3 regions of the Aneurinibacillus uraniidurans genome follow, and region 2 is predicted to be linked to each of the others. Evidence: riboswitches for the same ligand, from Rfam matches in the RefSeq annotation. Region 2 holds a riboswitch; each other region holds the start of a gene.

Region 1 (5,307 bases), 580 kb from region 2:
AACCAGGCACGGGTGAAGGAACGATTATGAAATACACCATGCAGATACGTCCCCCATACCGTCCCCGCTTCATTCAGCGTACCGTCCGTATGGCCATCCTCAAGCGTAAACAACGGAACGCCGCCCGCTCCCCGATCTGTACGACCGAGATGAATCTCGTATCCTTGCACTTCCTGTCCGACTGCAAAGGCAGCTCCATTTACATGCCCCATCGTGCGCACCGTGCGTTTCCCCGCCTGAAAGGTTGTCACAAGCGGAAGCAAGCTGAGACCTTCTACTTCTGCATGTACCGACTCTACACCGTCCGGGTCCAGAAGTGTCGTTCCAAGCATTTGATAGCCCCCGCATATCCCAACAACGTGCGCACCAGCCTGTGCCGCTTCCTGAATTTTAGCCGCCAGCCCGGTTTCCGTAAGCCATAAAAAATCATCCGTCGTGTTCTTCGTTCCTGGAATAATGATGATATCTGGATTGTTCCATTCGGCCACAGACGCCAGTAAGCGCACCGTTACACCCGGCTCATCATACAGCGGATCAATGTCGGTAAAATTCGAAATACGCGGCAGACGAATGACCGCTACTTTAAGTGCGTCCCCGGTTTCATCTTGTTTTTTGAGCCGCAGTTTCGATAGCGCGAGCGAATCCTCCGCTTCCACCCCTGTATCCGCATATGGGATAACGCCCAATACGGGAAGGCCTGTATGTTCTTCCAGCCAGTCAAGTCCGGATTTAAGAAGCGAGAATTTTCCGCGAAATTTATTAATAATAAACCCTTTCACACGAGCCCGCTCTGATTCATCGAGCAGTGCCAGTGTTCCAACAAGCGAGGCGAACACTCCCCCTCGGTCAATATCAGCTACGAGAATAACAGGAGCATCTGCAAGCTCGGCCGCCTTCATATTGGCGATGTCACGATCTTTCAAATTAATCTCTGCCGGACTTCCCGCCCCTTCCATCACAAGCACTTCATATTCTTCTGCCAGCCGGTCAAGCGACTCTTGTAGCACGGGCAATGCTTTCGGCACATAATCTTCTCGATACGCACCTGCTCCCATATCTGCATAATGCTCGCCTCGTACAATCACTTCTGCAATCATATCTTTTTTTGGCTTCAACAAGATCGGGTTCATATCAGCCGTCGCGTCAATGCGGCATGCCTCCGCCTGCACGCCCTGCGCTCGCCCAATTTCCTTACCATCGCGTGTTATGTATGAATTCAGTGCCATATTTTGCGACTTGAACGGCGCAACCTTCCAGCCATCTTCATAAAAGATGCGGCACAGCGCCGTACAAAGCACGCTTTTCCCCACGTCTGACGATGTTCCCTGCAGCATAATTGCTCTCATTCTCCAACCGCCCTTCTCTCTCTATTTTATTTATCTAGCATACAATAGAAAGCCGCCTATCCGAAACAGAAAAAAGACGGAGGCCACACATGGCTCCGCCTTTGTCTCTATTTTTATTTCTGCTCAGCAGCAGCCTTTCCAGCCCCTGCTGCCTCTGGGTTTTTCCGAGGCAAGAAAAGCGTAATCAGAAGTGCCGCCCCCGCAAGGAAGAACAAGGTCAAAAATACTTGATGCAAACTACTAGCCAGTCCCTCACGCATAACCGCGACAATCTCTGGTGGAAGCAGTTTTGCCGTAGCCGGGTTCAACAATTGATTCATATCACCCGTTGGAACACGATGCCCACTCATATAACCAGCAAGCGCAGAATTAAACAGTGTCCCAAATATCGCAATTCCGCATGTCTGCCCAAGCGTGCGCAGGAAGGAGTTCGACGCTGTCGCCGCCCCGCGCAGATTCCAATCGACAGACGACTGCACCACAACAGTAAACACCGTAATCGATAGACCAAAACCAAGTCCAGCCACAAACATAATAAGCGTTAATACAAGCTGTGGTGTTGCAATCGACACGGTAGCAAGCCAGAGGGATGCCGCAAGTAAAATCGTAATCCCGATCAACGATGTCCTGCGTGCCCCAATGCTTATAATGAACCGCCCACACAATATCGCGCCAAGTGGCCATCCGATCGACATTGGCGTCAGAATCAACCCGGCACTCGTCGCTCCTTTGCCGTACACGCCCTGCACCCACATCGGCAAGTATGCATTCATCGCAATCAATAACGCACTCAGCAGCAACGATGCTGTATTCGATACAGAAATCGTCCGGATTTTGAACAGGCTAAGCGGAAGCATCGGCTCCGGTGATGCCAGCTCCACTCGAATAAAGATTGCTAGAAATACGACTGCTACAACAAACAATCCAATAATAGCCGATGAATTCCAAGCGTACTGCTGGCCTCCTGTTAGAAACGCATACAGAAGCGCTGTTACCCCAATTGTGAATGTGATAACCCCCGCATAATCAATATGCTTTTTCTTCTTCTCGAATGATTCCTCCAGATACATCCACAGCATAATAATCGAAATGATGCCAAACGGTACATTAATGAAGAAAATCCAGTGCCAGGACAATTGATCGACAAAAAAACCACCAACAAGCGGGCCGACAATGCCCGATATGCCCCAGATTGAACTGAACCAGCCTTGAATTTTGGCCCGCTCCTCAAATGTATAAATATCGCCAATAATCGTAAACGTTACCGGAAGCACCGCACCTGCCCCGATCCCCTGTAGCGCACGGAACAAGATCAGCTGTTCCATCGAGTTCGCTAGCCCACACAGCATGGACCCGATCAGGAACACAATCGCCCCAATGGTAAAAATAATTTTACGACCGAATAAATCAGCCAGCTTGCCATAGATCGGCGTTGTAACCGCTGTCGTCAGCAAGTATACGGCATACACCCAGCTAATCAACTCAAGTCCGCCAAGGTCACTCGCAATGCGCGGCATCGCAGTACTCACAATCGTCACTTCGATCGCAGCTAGAAACGTGGCGACCATCATGGCGATGGTGACATTTCGACGGTTCATATGCTTTTCTGCCATCTTTCCACACCCCTTCTATTACACTTTCCGTATGTATCCTTATCATGCCACTTTGGATCATTTTCGCAGTATATCATGATACAAAAAACCTGTCTGCCTCACAAGTAGGGCAAACAGGTTTTTATTTCTTTCTACTATAATCCAAGATCAGAGAATGTCGCCATCTCATACATCATACGCAGAGATGCTTCAAGCAGCGGATACAAAAGCACCGCACCCGATCCTTCACCCAGACGCATCCGTAAATGGAGGACAGGAGTAAGTGACATATGCGTCAGAGCTGCCTTATGTGCCGGTTCCTGAGAGAGATGAGACGCAAACAAGTATCCCTGCACGTTCTCACACATCTCAAATGCCATGATCGCAGCCGCACCCGCAATGACACCATCGACGATCACAGCTATCCCTTGTGCAGCCGCCCCAAGTGTCACCCCAACTAGTCCTGCGATTTCCAGTCCACCAACACGAGCAAGCACATCAACTGCATCCATTCGTTCACGCCAGCTGCTATCGATGTCGTTAATCTGGAGTGATCGTTCAATCACTCCTGCTTTCGCCTGACGCTTCTCCTCATCAATCCCTGTACCGCATCCTGTAATCTCCACCACCGCTTTACCTGTCACAGCGGCTACAAGTGCTGCACTCGGCGTTGTATTGCCGATTCCCATGTCACCGAGTGCCACTGCTTGATAACCTTGTGAGGCCAGCTCCTCTGCTAGACGAATACCAACTTCGATCGCAGCCATTGCCTCTTCCCGACTCATTGCCGGACCTTTGGCCATATTATCGGTACCGTTCTTCACTTTCTCATTCCGCACATCTGCCGGTGTCTCACATGCACTTCCGACGTCCACTACAATAACGTCAGCACCCATCTGGCGGGAGAACACATTGATCGCCGCTCCCTTGCGCGTAAAATTCCCCATCATCATGCCTGTCAATTCGGACCCAAATGCACTGACTCCTTCTTCCGTTACCCCATGATCACCACACATCACCGTAACTGCTTTTTTATCCAGTGTCGGCTGCGCCGTACGCTGAACGCCTGCCAAACGAATGACCATTTCCTCTAGCTCACCCAAACTTCCTGGCGGCTTCGTTAAAAAATCAACACGTGCGCGGGCCGCAGCCATCGCATTCTGATCAAGGACTTGAATTCCCTGTAGGGTGTTCGTAATTTTAGTTGTAGTCGCTGTACTCATCGTATGCTCTCCTCCATTTATGTATGTTCATGCGCGACAACGCAAAAAACGCCCAGGTCAAAGAAGACCTGGACGTGCCATATCCGGTTCGTATCCGTTCGTTCCACGTGAACGGCAATGCTTGCAATAGGCAGGTCTCCTGGCTGCCGGATCATAGCCATCTGTTCACAGCCTTCCCGGAATTGCTCCAGTGACTATGAACGGCTCCTCGGTTACAGTGGCGGGCCCGCGTGTTTTCTTCCCTATTCTCCCCGGATCGGGGCACCTATTGCGTTGTATACGTCATGTTATGGTAAGCATACCGCGATAGGATTATTTTTGCAAGACCTGACGAATCCGCATAATCGCCCAGTCCAGCTCCGGTTGAGAAATGATAAGGGGCGGCGCAAAACGAATGGTTGTGTCATGCGTTTCTTTGCACAAAAGCCCATGATCTTTAAGACGTTCACAGTACGGGCGTGCTTTTTCGGTCAGCTCCACACCGATGAACAAACCACGGCCACGCACTTCCTTAATAAGCGGACTCTTAATCGTAAGCAGCTGCTGCCTAAAGTAATCACCAAACGTACGGGAACGCTGTATGAGCTGCTCCTCTTCTAGTACATCAAGCGCAGCAATTGCTACCGCACAACCAAGCGGATTACCCCCGAACGTTGAGCCATGCGAACCTGGCTCGAATACACCAAGAATCTCCGCATCTGCCACTACCGCAGAGATCGGATATACCCCTCCACCCAATGCCTTACCTATGATATAGATGTCCGGCTGAATGCCATCCCAATCTGTCGCAAACTGCTTCCCTGTGCGACCTAATCCGGTCTGAATTTCGTCGGCGATAAGCAAGATATTACTCTGCTTACAAATTTCGCTCGCCTGCTTGAGGAATCCCGCTGGTGGAATGATAATCCCTGCTTCCCCCTGAATCGGCTCCACCAAAAAAGCAGCCGTATGCGGTGTGATCGCATCCTGCAGTGCCTGAATGTCCCCATATGGAATTAGCGTAAAGCCCGGTGTAAACGGCCCGAAGCCGCGTCGGTAGCTTTCTTCTGACGAGAACGAGGTGATCGTTGTCGTGCGCCCGTGGAAATTTCCTTCGCACACGATAATATTCGCCTGGTTTGCTTCCACTCCTTTCACATCATACGC
Region 2 (5,307 bases):
CCGCGGTGACAGCCGGTACGGGCAGTGTATGCAGTGGTGTCTGCGGCTCCTGCGGATTTGGCTGTGCCTCCTCTGTCGCCGCTTTAGTTGGAGCCGGGTACGTCCTCCTCACCGGGAAAATAACCCGTTCGAAAGACTAATCGCAAGCAAGTAATTTTGAAACGCTGTCGATTCGATAAAAAAGAGGCTGTCCCATTCGCCATGCTCTGGCTTTGGAACAGCCTTTATTCTCTGATTGCTTTTATATTTTCTTCTCTCCTATTTTTCGTATTCGCTCGATCATCTGCGCCACTGTGCGCGGGGCAACGCTCTTTTCATCCTGTAGAAGCGGAGCCACTTCCCGCCACACTTCATACAGCTGTGGCTGACCAAGTTGCCAGCTCATAAGCCTGTCTCGGTCACGAAACACTTCATCTGGCGTACCTGCACACACAAGCTGCCCTTTATTCATCACAAAGATCCAATCTGCCCACGCATACGCCACATCCAAATCATGCGTTGCCATCAATACCGTCGTACCAGCACGATGAATCTCGTCTAACTCAGCCAGCAGACGCTCCGTATGTAGCCGATCCAGATAAGCAGTCGGCTCATCCAGCAGCAAGAGTACAGGCGCAAGTACCATCACACCCGCCAGCGCAACCCGCTTCTTCTGTCCAAGACTCAGCTGATGAATCGGACGTTCAGCGAACTCACGTAGAGAAAACCGATCCAGCACCGCTTCGATTCGCTCCTTCATCTCCTGCTCTGGCACGCCCAGATTGCACATCCCATACGAGATGTCCTCCAACACTGTACTTGCCACTACTTGTTGCTCCGGGTCTTGAAATACGATGCCAACTTGACGACGCAGCTCAAGTAGATCCTTTCGCTTATACGACAGTGCCTGCCCGCGCCAGCGCACCTCCCCCGCATCTGGCCGATAAATTCCGTTTCCATGCAAAAAAAGTGTAGATTTCCCGCATCCGTTATGCCCGAGCAATACACACTTCTTCCCTTCCGGCACTTGAAGCGTAAGCCCGCAGAGCGCTTCGCTCCTACCGCCCGGATATGTATATCTCACATCTTCAAACTCCAATATCATCTGCATTACAGGCCACCTCTCATCCACCATTCCATCCCGATTAAAGCGAGCACCCCAATCACCACTTCCACATGATAACGTGGCGGCATTTTATAATCCCGCACCTGATAGACTCGAATCGTTCCTTCGAATCCACGCGCGGCAAGTCCAATGGCAAGCTTGCGCTGCTTCTCCATCGCACAAACAAATACTTGTACAAAAAGCCGGCCCATATCCTGCATGGTATTCCGAAATCCATTATGTCCACCACGCGATAGCTGCGCTACTCGGATATTCGCAGCTACGTCAAGCAAAACAAAAATAAAGCGGTACATTACTAGCATCAATTCCAGTACAATTTCGGGTATGCGCAGTCGGCGCAGCACATGCAGCAGCTCATTGAACGGTACAGTAAGCATTAAAAAATACAGGCAGGACGTAGCCGCCAGCGCACGAGCTGCTAATCTCCCTGCCTGATCCAGTCCGTTTTTACTTACATAAACATACCAGTCTGCAACCGCAAAACCACAAGCAGCATTTGCAGCTGGCACATGCTTGCCCTGCGTTACTTCCACTAGCAAAGCTGGAAGACTGAGTACAACAAATACAAACGCCAAGCCAATCAAACGTATGTACAATCGTGACGGAATGCCGGCATACTTTACAATCCATATGCTCATCCAGCAAAAAATCATCAACTGAACCGGCACATGCGAAAGAAAAGCGATGGACAATACGCCCATCGCAAATCCAGCTTTGTACGTCGGTGGTAGCATTCGCAAGTGATTGCCATACGCATACGCATCAAGCTGCATCCCGTTCACCCTTTTTCCTCTGCTCACTTCGGCCTCGATAGAAGCCTATTCCATATCCGACCACCCCAGCACCAAGCGCTGCTTGCACAGCAAATAGCAGACTTTCTGTCTCACTACCTGGCGGCTCTGCAAGCGGGGCGAACCACGGCTTATAATTCGGTGCGACTTCACTGATCGCTTCCTCTGCCGCACCATCAGACCCACCAAAATTCGAATTTTTCACAAGAAGCAGCGGAATAACTGCCAGCAGCACTACGCCTGTCACTAGCAGCCAATTCGTCCATTTTTTCATCACTATGCCCCCCGTTTTTGCAGCGACTGAATTTCTTCCAGTTCCGTGCGGTTATACGACTGAAGCCAATTCCAGACAAGCACCGTCAACAACCCTTCACTAATCGCAAGAGGAATTTGTGTAATGGCAAAAATCCCCGCAAATTTCAGAAATGATGCCATAACACCGCCACTTGCCGCTGGAAATGCCAGCGCCAACTGCAAGGATGTCACAACATATGTTGCCAAATCTCCAAGTGCTGCGGCCAGAAAAATCGCAAGTTTTTGACTTCCGTTCGCTTTCATCACCGCCCGATAGATGCCATATGCAACAAACGGGCCGATAACCGCCATCGACATCGCATTCGCCCCAAGTGTCGTCAATCCACCATGCGCCAGCAGAAGGGCCTGAAATAACAGTACGATTGCACCGAGCACACTCATCACAAGCGGCCCGAACACGATTGCACCAAACCCTGTTCCTGTCGGATGTGAACTACTGCCCGTGACCGAAGGAATTTTCAGGGCAGATAATACGAATGTGAAGGCCCCTGCTAATCCAAGCATTAACTTTGCTTCCGGGCGTTCCTTCGTAATTCGTCTGATCGAGCGCAAGCCAAGTACAAAAAACGGCACGAACACAACCCACCAGAATACCGCCCATTTCACCGGAAGAAACCCTTCCATGATGTGCATGCCATATGCGGTCTGCGGTTCATTAATCAACAAGTACAGTAGAAATCCAGCTACAGCAAGCAGCCCTGACCCCCATTGTTTTTTTCTCATCTCTGTCCACCCCTTCATAATTTACAGCGTCCTACCGCAGCACCTTCTGCCGGTACAAAACCACATTTATCTACATATGTATATACGGTTTGGTTATGTAGGTCCGTACTTACGTCTCCAAGATGGTCACGCACGAGAGCTCGCCCTGCCTCTGGAGTCATGTCTTTATACCAGCGACCAGCTGGATATGAAATAACGACACACGCATCCTCACACCGCCCATTGCAGCGCGTGCGTGTTGTATGAATTAACGCATCAGCATGGTGTGCAGCAATTTCATTTCGGATCGCCTGCGTTACATCCTCTCCTCCTGCCCGCATACAGCTTCCCCCATTACAAATCAACAGATGATGCTGTGTCCCTGTCAGATCCCAGGTTGCCATCGCAATCCCCTCTCTTTTATAAATCGTAAATATTACGTTTTATGCCATAACCTTAGTAGATATGTGCGTCAAATAAAAAAAACCGCCCTAACACAAGGGTGGCTGTTTCCTGTTCCTATGTCCGGCTGTACCAAAACCGGCTCACGCCTCTGCTTCTCACCCCCGAAGAAACCAAATGGCGATACAAAAAGACAGGCAGGTCTCCTGACTCCTGCGTCATCGCGCTTCCGCGTCTTCCCATCCCGATACGAAACAGTGACATTATGCGAAAGAACTCAGCAGTTACAGTGGCGGGACCGCGCCGGATTTACACCGGACTTCCCTTTTAAGCCGGGGTAAAACCCCAGCACCTGAACTTTGATATCCGTATTACTTTCCAAGAAAAATGTATCATTTATCTAATGGATTTGTCCACTCTTTTTCCCCTGCGTTCTCTCTTTTTTAAAGATAAGCAATTTTTGCACAGTAGTAAGTAACTCTGCTCGCATATATATAACGTATAAGGTACAAAGCTTCATGTACCCCTTATAGGAGGTGAACTGCCATGTCCGGTAACCACAATCCTCTCCCTCCGGTACAACAATCTGACCCTATGCAATACACCGGTCCCGAGTTTCTTTATGCACTCGCCAGGCAGGCCGAACAAGATGGTGACCTAGAACGTGCTGAGCTTTACTATCGGCGTGCGCTTGACCTCGCACTGCTGATGCGACAGCCCGGTGATGCGAATGCAAGACGCAGCGCTCAACAGAAAAAGGCAGCTTTCGCAGAAGCTGCCCGCGGTCCAAAACGCCGCTTCTGGCATGTTGTCAGAAGTCATCATCTGTTCCTATATCTCAATATCATGATGATTATTTACATGCTAGTTGTTATTATTTTTGAACTGACGATTTTATAAACAACCGCCTCGTTGTTTTTATTTTTCGAGCAGCTTACCCGCTGCTGTCACAATCTGCGTCAGAATAGAACTTGCCTCTTCCTGATCAGTAAGCATCCGAGTTGCCTGTCCGGCCCAAAGCGACATGTACTGTTCATTATTTTGCGCCGCCGCCGCGCGTCGAATGTCGCCTGTCACTGTATTTTGAGTCGGAAATGAAAGCGGTTCCATCTCGGATGATTCCACATGTTCAATGAATGCATTGCGAACTCCCCGTGCCGGACGACCGGAAAAAGCACGGGTGATGACCGTATCTTCTTCTGTGCTACCGAGCAGTGCCCGCTGATAAACAGGATGAGCGCCGGATTCAGCGGCGGTTAGAAAGCGTGTGCCCAACTGTACACCAGATGCACCAAGCATAAGCGCTGCCGCTAGTCCGCGCCCATCCATAATGCCACCTGCCGCCACGACCGGGATGTGAACAGCATCTACCATTTGCGGCACAAGTGAAAATGTACCGATATTTGCGCCCATTGGATGTGCGGTAGTGTCCCATGTTCCCCGGTGTCCCCCTGCGTCACTGCCCTGTGCCACTACGATATGAACTCCATGCTTTTCCGCTGCCATCGCTTCCTTTACCGTCGTTGCCATCGCAATTACTTTGATTCCAGCATCATGTGCTCGCTGCATCGCTTCTGCTGAAAGCAAACCAAACGCTGTACTTATTACCGGAACCTGCTCCTCAAACAGTACGTTCAACTGCTCGGCAAATCGGTCAGCCGTCCGTACATTTTGTGCTCCTGGTTCAATTCCCAGCTGCTCCCGCAGCGGATCAAGAACAGCCTGCATCTCACGTACATGTGTCGTGTCATCCGTAAGATCCACTGCGAACAAATTTACAGCGAACGACTGATCTGTCAATTCACGCACACGCCGGATCGCCTGACGAATCGCTTCCGGCTCCATATATGCCGCCCCAAACGTGCCTAATCCTCCTGCTTTTGAGACAGCCGCCACGAGCTCAGGCGTAGTCGGTCCCCCTGCCATTCCGGCCAGTAAGACTGGATATGTAATGCCCAGTATGCGGCAAATGTCTGTATGCAGCATGCTTTC
Region 3 (5,307 bases), 410 kb from region 2:
AGAAACGGATTTCTTAGCTTGTTTGCGAGCCATCCGGATTTGGATGATCGCATTCAGCGTTTGCAATCTATGAAGTAGTATACAAAAAATAAAGGCCCGAGCTTTGCCGGAAAATGGCAGGCTCAGGCCTTTTTCATGACAATCTAATGAACAGGAGATTATTTCATCCTGTTATCACGAATGATTCACTATGTCTACACGATTTCAACACACTTTATAGGTATATTGCGCTTGTAGCACCAATACAGCAACGCGTAAGCCAAGGAGGAGTGTTGGTATGACAAGTGTTATCATGTTGAGTCGGATTCAGTTTGCGGTCACGGTGTTTTATCATTTCCTGTTCGTCCCTCTTACGATTGGTCTGGTTATTTTAGTAGCGTATATGGAAACGCAGTACGCTCGCACACGTCAGCCTTTGTATCGCCAGATGGCTGATTTCTGGGGTAAGTTATTTTCGATTAACTTCGTGCTTGGAGTGGTCACAGGGATTACGATGGAGTTTCAATTCGGAACGAACTGGTCGGAGTATTCGAAGTATATGGGGGATATTTTTGGCTCACCTCTTGCGATTGAAGCGCTCGTTGCCTTCTTTTTAGAATCAACCTTCATGGGGCTCTGGTTATTTGGGCGCGATAAAATTTCGCCGAAGATGCGTGCTTTCTCGATCTGGATGGTTGCCATTGGTACGAATATTTCGGCCTTATGGATTATTACGGCTAATGGATTTATGCAGCATCCGGTTGGTTACGTGATCCGCAACGGTCGCGCGGAGCTGAATAGCTTTTATGAATTGGTGACGAACTCGTATGCATGGTATATGTTTTTCCACACGGTTGTAGCCAGCTACATTGTCGGTTCCTTCTTTGTGATGGGTATTAGCGCGTATCATCTGATTCGCAAGCAAAATGTTCCATTTTTTGAAAAATCATTTTCGATTGCACTCGCTCTTGGATTGTTGGCCGCTACGGCTACTCCATTTATTGGTCATGAGCATGGGGTGCATACAGCAGAGAAGCAGCCAGCGAAAGCCGCCGCGATGGAGGCAGTATGGGAAACGCAACAATCAATGCCGTTCTCGATTATTTCGATTCCTGATCCGAAGAATGAACGGAATATTGAGGCGTTATCAATTCCGTATATGGGCAGTTTCTTTTATACGAATAACTTTACCGGAAAAGTGACAGGTTTAAAGGATATTCCGGCTGATGAGCGTCCGAATGTAAATCTCGTATTTTATAGCTTCCGATCGATGGTGGCACTTGGGATGTATTTCCTGGCACTTGTCTGGTACGGATTTTATCTCGTGCGGAAAAATCAGCTTGTGTCCTCATCTCGTTATTTAAAAGTAGTGTTATACAGTATGCTGCTTCCATATGTGGCGATTAATCTCGGTTGGGTCGTGGCAGAAGCGGGTCGTCAGCCATGGGTTGTATATGGCTTAATGAAAACGGTCAACGCTATCTCACCGATTTCAGTATCACAAGTTATATTCTCGCTCTTAGGTCTCGTATTGTTCTATAGCATTCTGATTATCGCAGATGTCATCCTTCTTGTGAAATACGCCAAGTCTGGTCCGAAGGCTTACAAGGAAGGAAAGGGGGAATTGCAGCATGTCTCATGATATGTTAGCCATGATCTGGTTTGGACTGTGGGGAGTAATCTGGACGGTATATTTCGTGCTTGATGCATATGGACTCGGAACCGGAATGCTGTTTCCGTTTCTTGCAAAAGATGAGCGAGAGCAGCGCCAGCTTCAGGAGTCAATCGGACCGTTCTGGGGCGGAAATGAAGTCTGGCTGATTACAGCAGGTGGGGCGACGTTTGCGGCGTTTCCCCTGACGTATGCGTTGATGTTTAGCTATTTGTATACACCGCTGATGTTGATTTTGTTCAGCTTGTTTTTTCGTGCGGCGGGACTTGAGTTCATGCACAAAATGGATCATCCGCGCTGGAAATCGTTTTGGAAGTGGAGTTTTTTCACAGGCAGTTTTGCCATTGCGCTGTTGTTTGGGGTAGCGTTTGCCAATTTGTTTTATGGATTGAGAATTGATGAGACGGGCTATCACGGTACGCTATTGTCCTTGCTGCATCCGTATGGCATAGCTGGCGGACTCGTATTCGTGACACTGTTTCTGCTATCTGGAAGTTCGTGGATTGCGTTTAAAACAGTCGGGGAGATTCGGACGCGTGCGCTGAATGTAGCAAAGAAAGTATGGTTTTTTGCGATGGCGCTGCTTGCCATTTTTATGGTAGCAACAAACAATCTAACGCCGTTGTTCGACAAGTTCGTCCAGTATCCCGCGCTCTGGCTTCTGCCTTTGCTGTCTATGACATTCCTCTTGTTTGTCATGATTGCACTGAATCAAGATCGTCCGGGAATCGCCTTCGGTGGTGTGTGTGCTTCGATTGCGTTGCTGATGGCGGGAGGATTTGCGGGAATGTTTCCGAATATGCTTCCATCTGCTTTGGACCCTGCGTCGAGTGTTACGTTATTTGAAGCGGCGGCAAGTAAGTTGAACTTGACGATTATGCTCGGTGTCGCACTTGTCATGGTTCCGATCGTCCTGACGTATCAGCTCTGGTTGTACCGCATTTTTCGGGAGAAGATCTCACCTGAGAATGCAAAAGGATATGAATAAAGAATACAACTCTTGTTTATTTGGATATGTTGTTGTATCGTATAACTCATACAACTACATATAGTGCTTTGTGGTGTGCCTGTGAGAACGCTCCAGGTACTTAAAAGGGAAGTTCGGTGCAAGTCCGACACGGTCCCGCCACTGTAAAGGGGAGTATGCTTCTACGATGCCACTGTTTGAAAAAAATGGGAAGGCGAAGCATGCAATGAACCTGAGTCAGGAGACCTGCCGCAGAGTAAGACACAGGAAGTAGCCACGGGAGATGGTGAAGTGTCAGTGAAGAGTAGTTTTCAACATCATAAGGCTCTTTACTTTGACATGAACAAGCATCTTTCTTGGACGACGGGAAAGATGCTTTTTTGCGTGGTTCTATCCTGATGAACAGGAGGAGAAATAAATGATCGTATATAAGCCTGACAACCGTGCTCTGCAATTTGATAAAGAAAGGCTATTGCGCTCGATTGATCGTTTGACAACAGGGATAGCCGGTGTAAAGTCGGATGTACTAGGGAAATATGTATTGGCTAAGCTTGCGGAGGGCGAGCTTCATGCAGAGGCGATTACCCGCACGATTTATATGACAGCACTGGAGCTTGTATCGAAGGAAGAAGCGAACTGGACGTATGTAGCGGCCCGTGCTTATTTGAACGGGTTATATAAACAGGCCGCGCGCAATCGTGGCTATAAGGCGTATCCAGATCGTCCGTATGGTTCCTTCTCTCGTCTAGTAGCGCAGCTTGTGGAACAAGGGATTTATCAGGAGCAGCTGCTGACTACATACAGCTCAAGAGAGTTAGAGGAATTAGGAGACATGATCGACCATGAGCGAGATCATTTGTTTACCTATATTGGCGTTGTGACGTTGACGGAGCGATATTTGGCATGTGACTTTGCGGGACGAATCTATGAATTGCCGCAGGAACGCTTTTTAATGATTGCGATGCAGCTGATGATGCAGGAACAGCCGGAGAAGCGACTTGCGCTCGTAAAAGAAGCGTACTGGGCGCTTAGCAATCATTATATGACGGTCGCGACACCGACGATGGCAAATGCAGGCAAGGCAAGGGGCGGGCAATTGTCGAGCTGCTTCATTGATACAGTAGATGATTCTCTTCAGGGGATTTATGATTCCAATACGGATGCGGCGCGCTTGTCCAAGATGGGCGGCGGAATTGGTGTGTATATGGGGAAGGTAAGAGCGCGAGGGTCGTCCATTCGTGGCTATGAAAATAAATCAAGCGGCGTAATCCCATGGATTCGCCAGCTGAATAATACGGCGGTGAGCGTCGATCAGTTAGGGACACGCAAGGGAAGTATTGCGGTGTATTTGGACGTCTGGCATAAAGATATTTTGGCGTTCCTCGATATTAAGCTGAATAACGGAGATGAACGCATGCGGGCGCATGACATATTCCCTGGGGTGTGCATTCCTGATTTGTTTATGGAAGCAGTGGAACAGCGGGCGGAGTTCCATTTGTTTGATCCGCATGAAGTCCGGCAGGTGATGGGTTTCTCGCTAGAGGACTATTATGATGAAGAGCCGGGGCAGGGAAGTTTTCGTGAGCGATACGAAGCGTGCGTGCGCCATGCTAAGCTCAGCCGCATTACAGTCCCGGCGATTGAGATTATGAAGCGGGTAATGATTTCCCAGCTAGAGACCGGCACACCGTTCATGTTTTATCGTGATACGGTGAATCGGGCGAATCCGAACAAGCATGCTGGAATGATCTATGCGAGCAACTTATGTACAGAAATTATGCAAAATATGTCGGCGACAACGGTTGTGGAAGAGACGATGGAAGATGGCGAGATCGTCATTCGCAAGAAGCCAGGGGATTTTGTCGTGTGTAACTTGTCAAGCGTTCATCTTGGACGAGCCGTGCCAGATGGTGTGCTGGAGCGTCTGATCCCCATTCAAGTTCGTATGCTGGATAATGTAATTGATAATAACAAAATCGACGTCCTGCAGGCGCAGCATACGAATCGGCGCTATCGTGCGGTCGGTCTTGGGACGTTCGGCTGGCATCATCTGCTAGCGAAGAAGAGAATTTCCTGGGAAAGTGAAGCGGCTGTGCAATTTGCGGATGAGTTGTATGAGCGCATTGCTTATTTAACCATTCAGGCATCGTGTGAGCTAGCGCAGGAAAAAGGCGCATATCCGCTCATCCACGGAAGCGAATGGGAGAGTGGTACATATTTTACCCGTCGGGAATATGAATCAGCGGCATGGCAGGAACTTGCGGCAAGAGTTGCTCAGCATGGGGTGCGGAACGGATACATGATGGCGGTGGCACCGACTGGCTCGACATCGATTATCGCTGGTTCGACCGCTTCGATTGATCCGGTATATGAGCTAATCTCATATGAAGAGAAGACGACGTATAAAATTGCCAATCCAGCACCGGATTTATCGCCAGAGACGATCTGGTACTATAAAACAGCCTTTCATCTGGACCCACATGCAGGCATTCAGCAGGCGGCGGCCCGACAGCGCCACATCGATCAGGGACAGAGCGTGAATTTGTACGTACGCCCGGACATTCATGCTCGTGATTTTCTCGGGCTGCATCTTGCGGTGTGGAAGCAAGGGGTTAAAACAACGTATTATGTGCGCAGTCGAGCGGTCGAAATCGATGTGTGCGAGGCGTGTGTATAAAGAAAGTAGGGA

Evidence for each region. Region 2 has a riboswitch for cobalamin ahead of PO771_RS05290 ((2Fe-2S) ferredoxin domain-containing protein). Riboswitches for the same ligand answer to the same signal wherever they lie in the genome.
Region 1: it holds a riboswitch for cobalamin, as region 2 does, so the genes downstream of both, cobT (nicotinate-nucleotide--dimethylbenzimidazole phosphoribosyltransferase) here and PO771_RS05290 ((2Fe-2S) ferredoxin domain-containing protein) in region 2, are expected to answer to the same signal.
Region 3: it holds a riboswitch for cobalamin, as region 2 does, so the genes downstream of both, PO771_RS07415 (ribonucleoside-diphosphate reductase subunit alpha) here and PO771_RS05290 ((2Fe-2S) ferredoxin domain-containing protein) in region 2, are expected to answer to the same signal.

Annotation. Positions count from the first base shown of each region.
Region 1 covers NZ_CP116902.1:481,833-487,139, reverse strand. The annotation lists gene PO771_RS02400 (cobyric acid synthase) at 1-1,346, opposite strand, end outside; gene PO771_RS02395 (MDR family MFS transporter) at 1,460-2,959, opposite strand; gene cobT (nicotinate-nucleotide--dimethylbenzimidazole phosphoribosyltransferase) at 3,094-4,161, opposite strand; cobalamin riboswitch at 4,274-4,445, opposite strand; gene PO771_RS02385 (ornithine--oxo-acid transaminase) at 4,474-5,307, opposite strand, start outside.
Region 2 covers NZ_CP116902.1:1,056,994-1,062,300, reverse strand. The annotation lists gene PO771_RS05315 (hypothetical protein) at 1-140, shown strand, start outside; gene PO771_RS05310 (energy-coupling factor ABC transporter ATP-binding protein) at 242-1,090, opposite strand; gene cbiQ (cobalt ECF transporter T component CbiQ) at 1,090-1,878, opposite strand; gene PO771_RS05300 (energy-coupling factor ABC transporter substrate-binding protein) at 1,868-2,170, opposite strand; gene PO771_RS05295 (energy-coupling factor ABC transporter permease) at 2,173-2,934, opposite strand; gene PO771_RS05290 ((2Fe-2S) ferredoxin domain-containing protein) at 2,949-3,317, opposite strand; cobalamin riboswitch at 3,495-3,686, opposite strand; gene PO771_RS05285 (hypothetical protein) at 3,862-4,215, shown strand; gene PO771_RS05280 (NAD(P)H-dependent flavin oxidoreductase) at 4,234-5,307, opposite strand, start outside.
Region 3 covers NZ_CP116902.1:1,471,410-1,476,716, forward strand. The annotation lists gene htpX (protease HtpX) at 1-78, shown strand, start outside; gene PO771_RS07405 (cytochrome ubiquinol oxidase subunit I) at 278-1,621, shown strand; gene cydB (cytochrome d ubiquinol oxidase subunit II) at 1,611-2,639, shown strand; cobalamin riboswitch at 2,694-2,886, shown strand; gene PO771_RS07415 (ribonucleoside-diphosphate reductase subunit alpha) at 3,037-5,295, shown strand.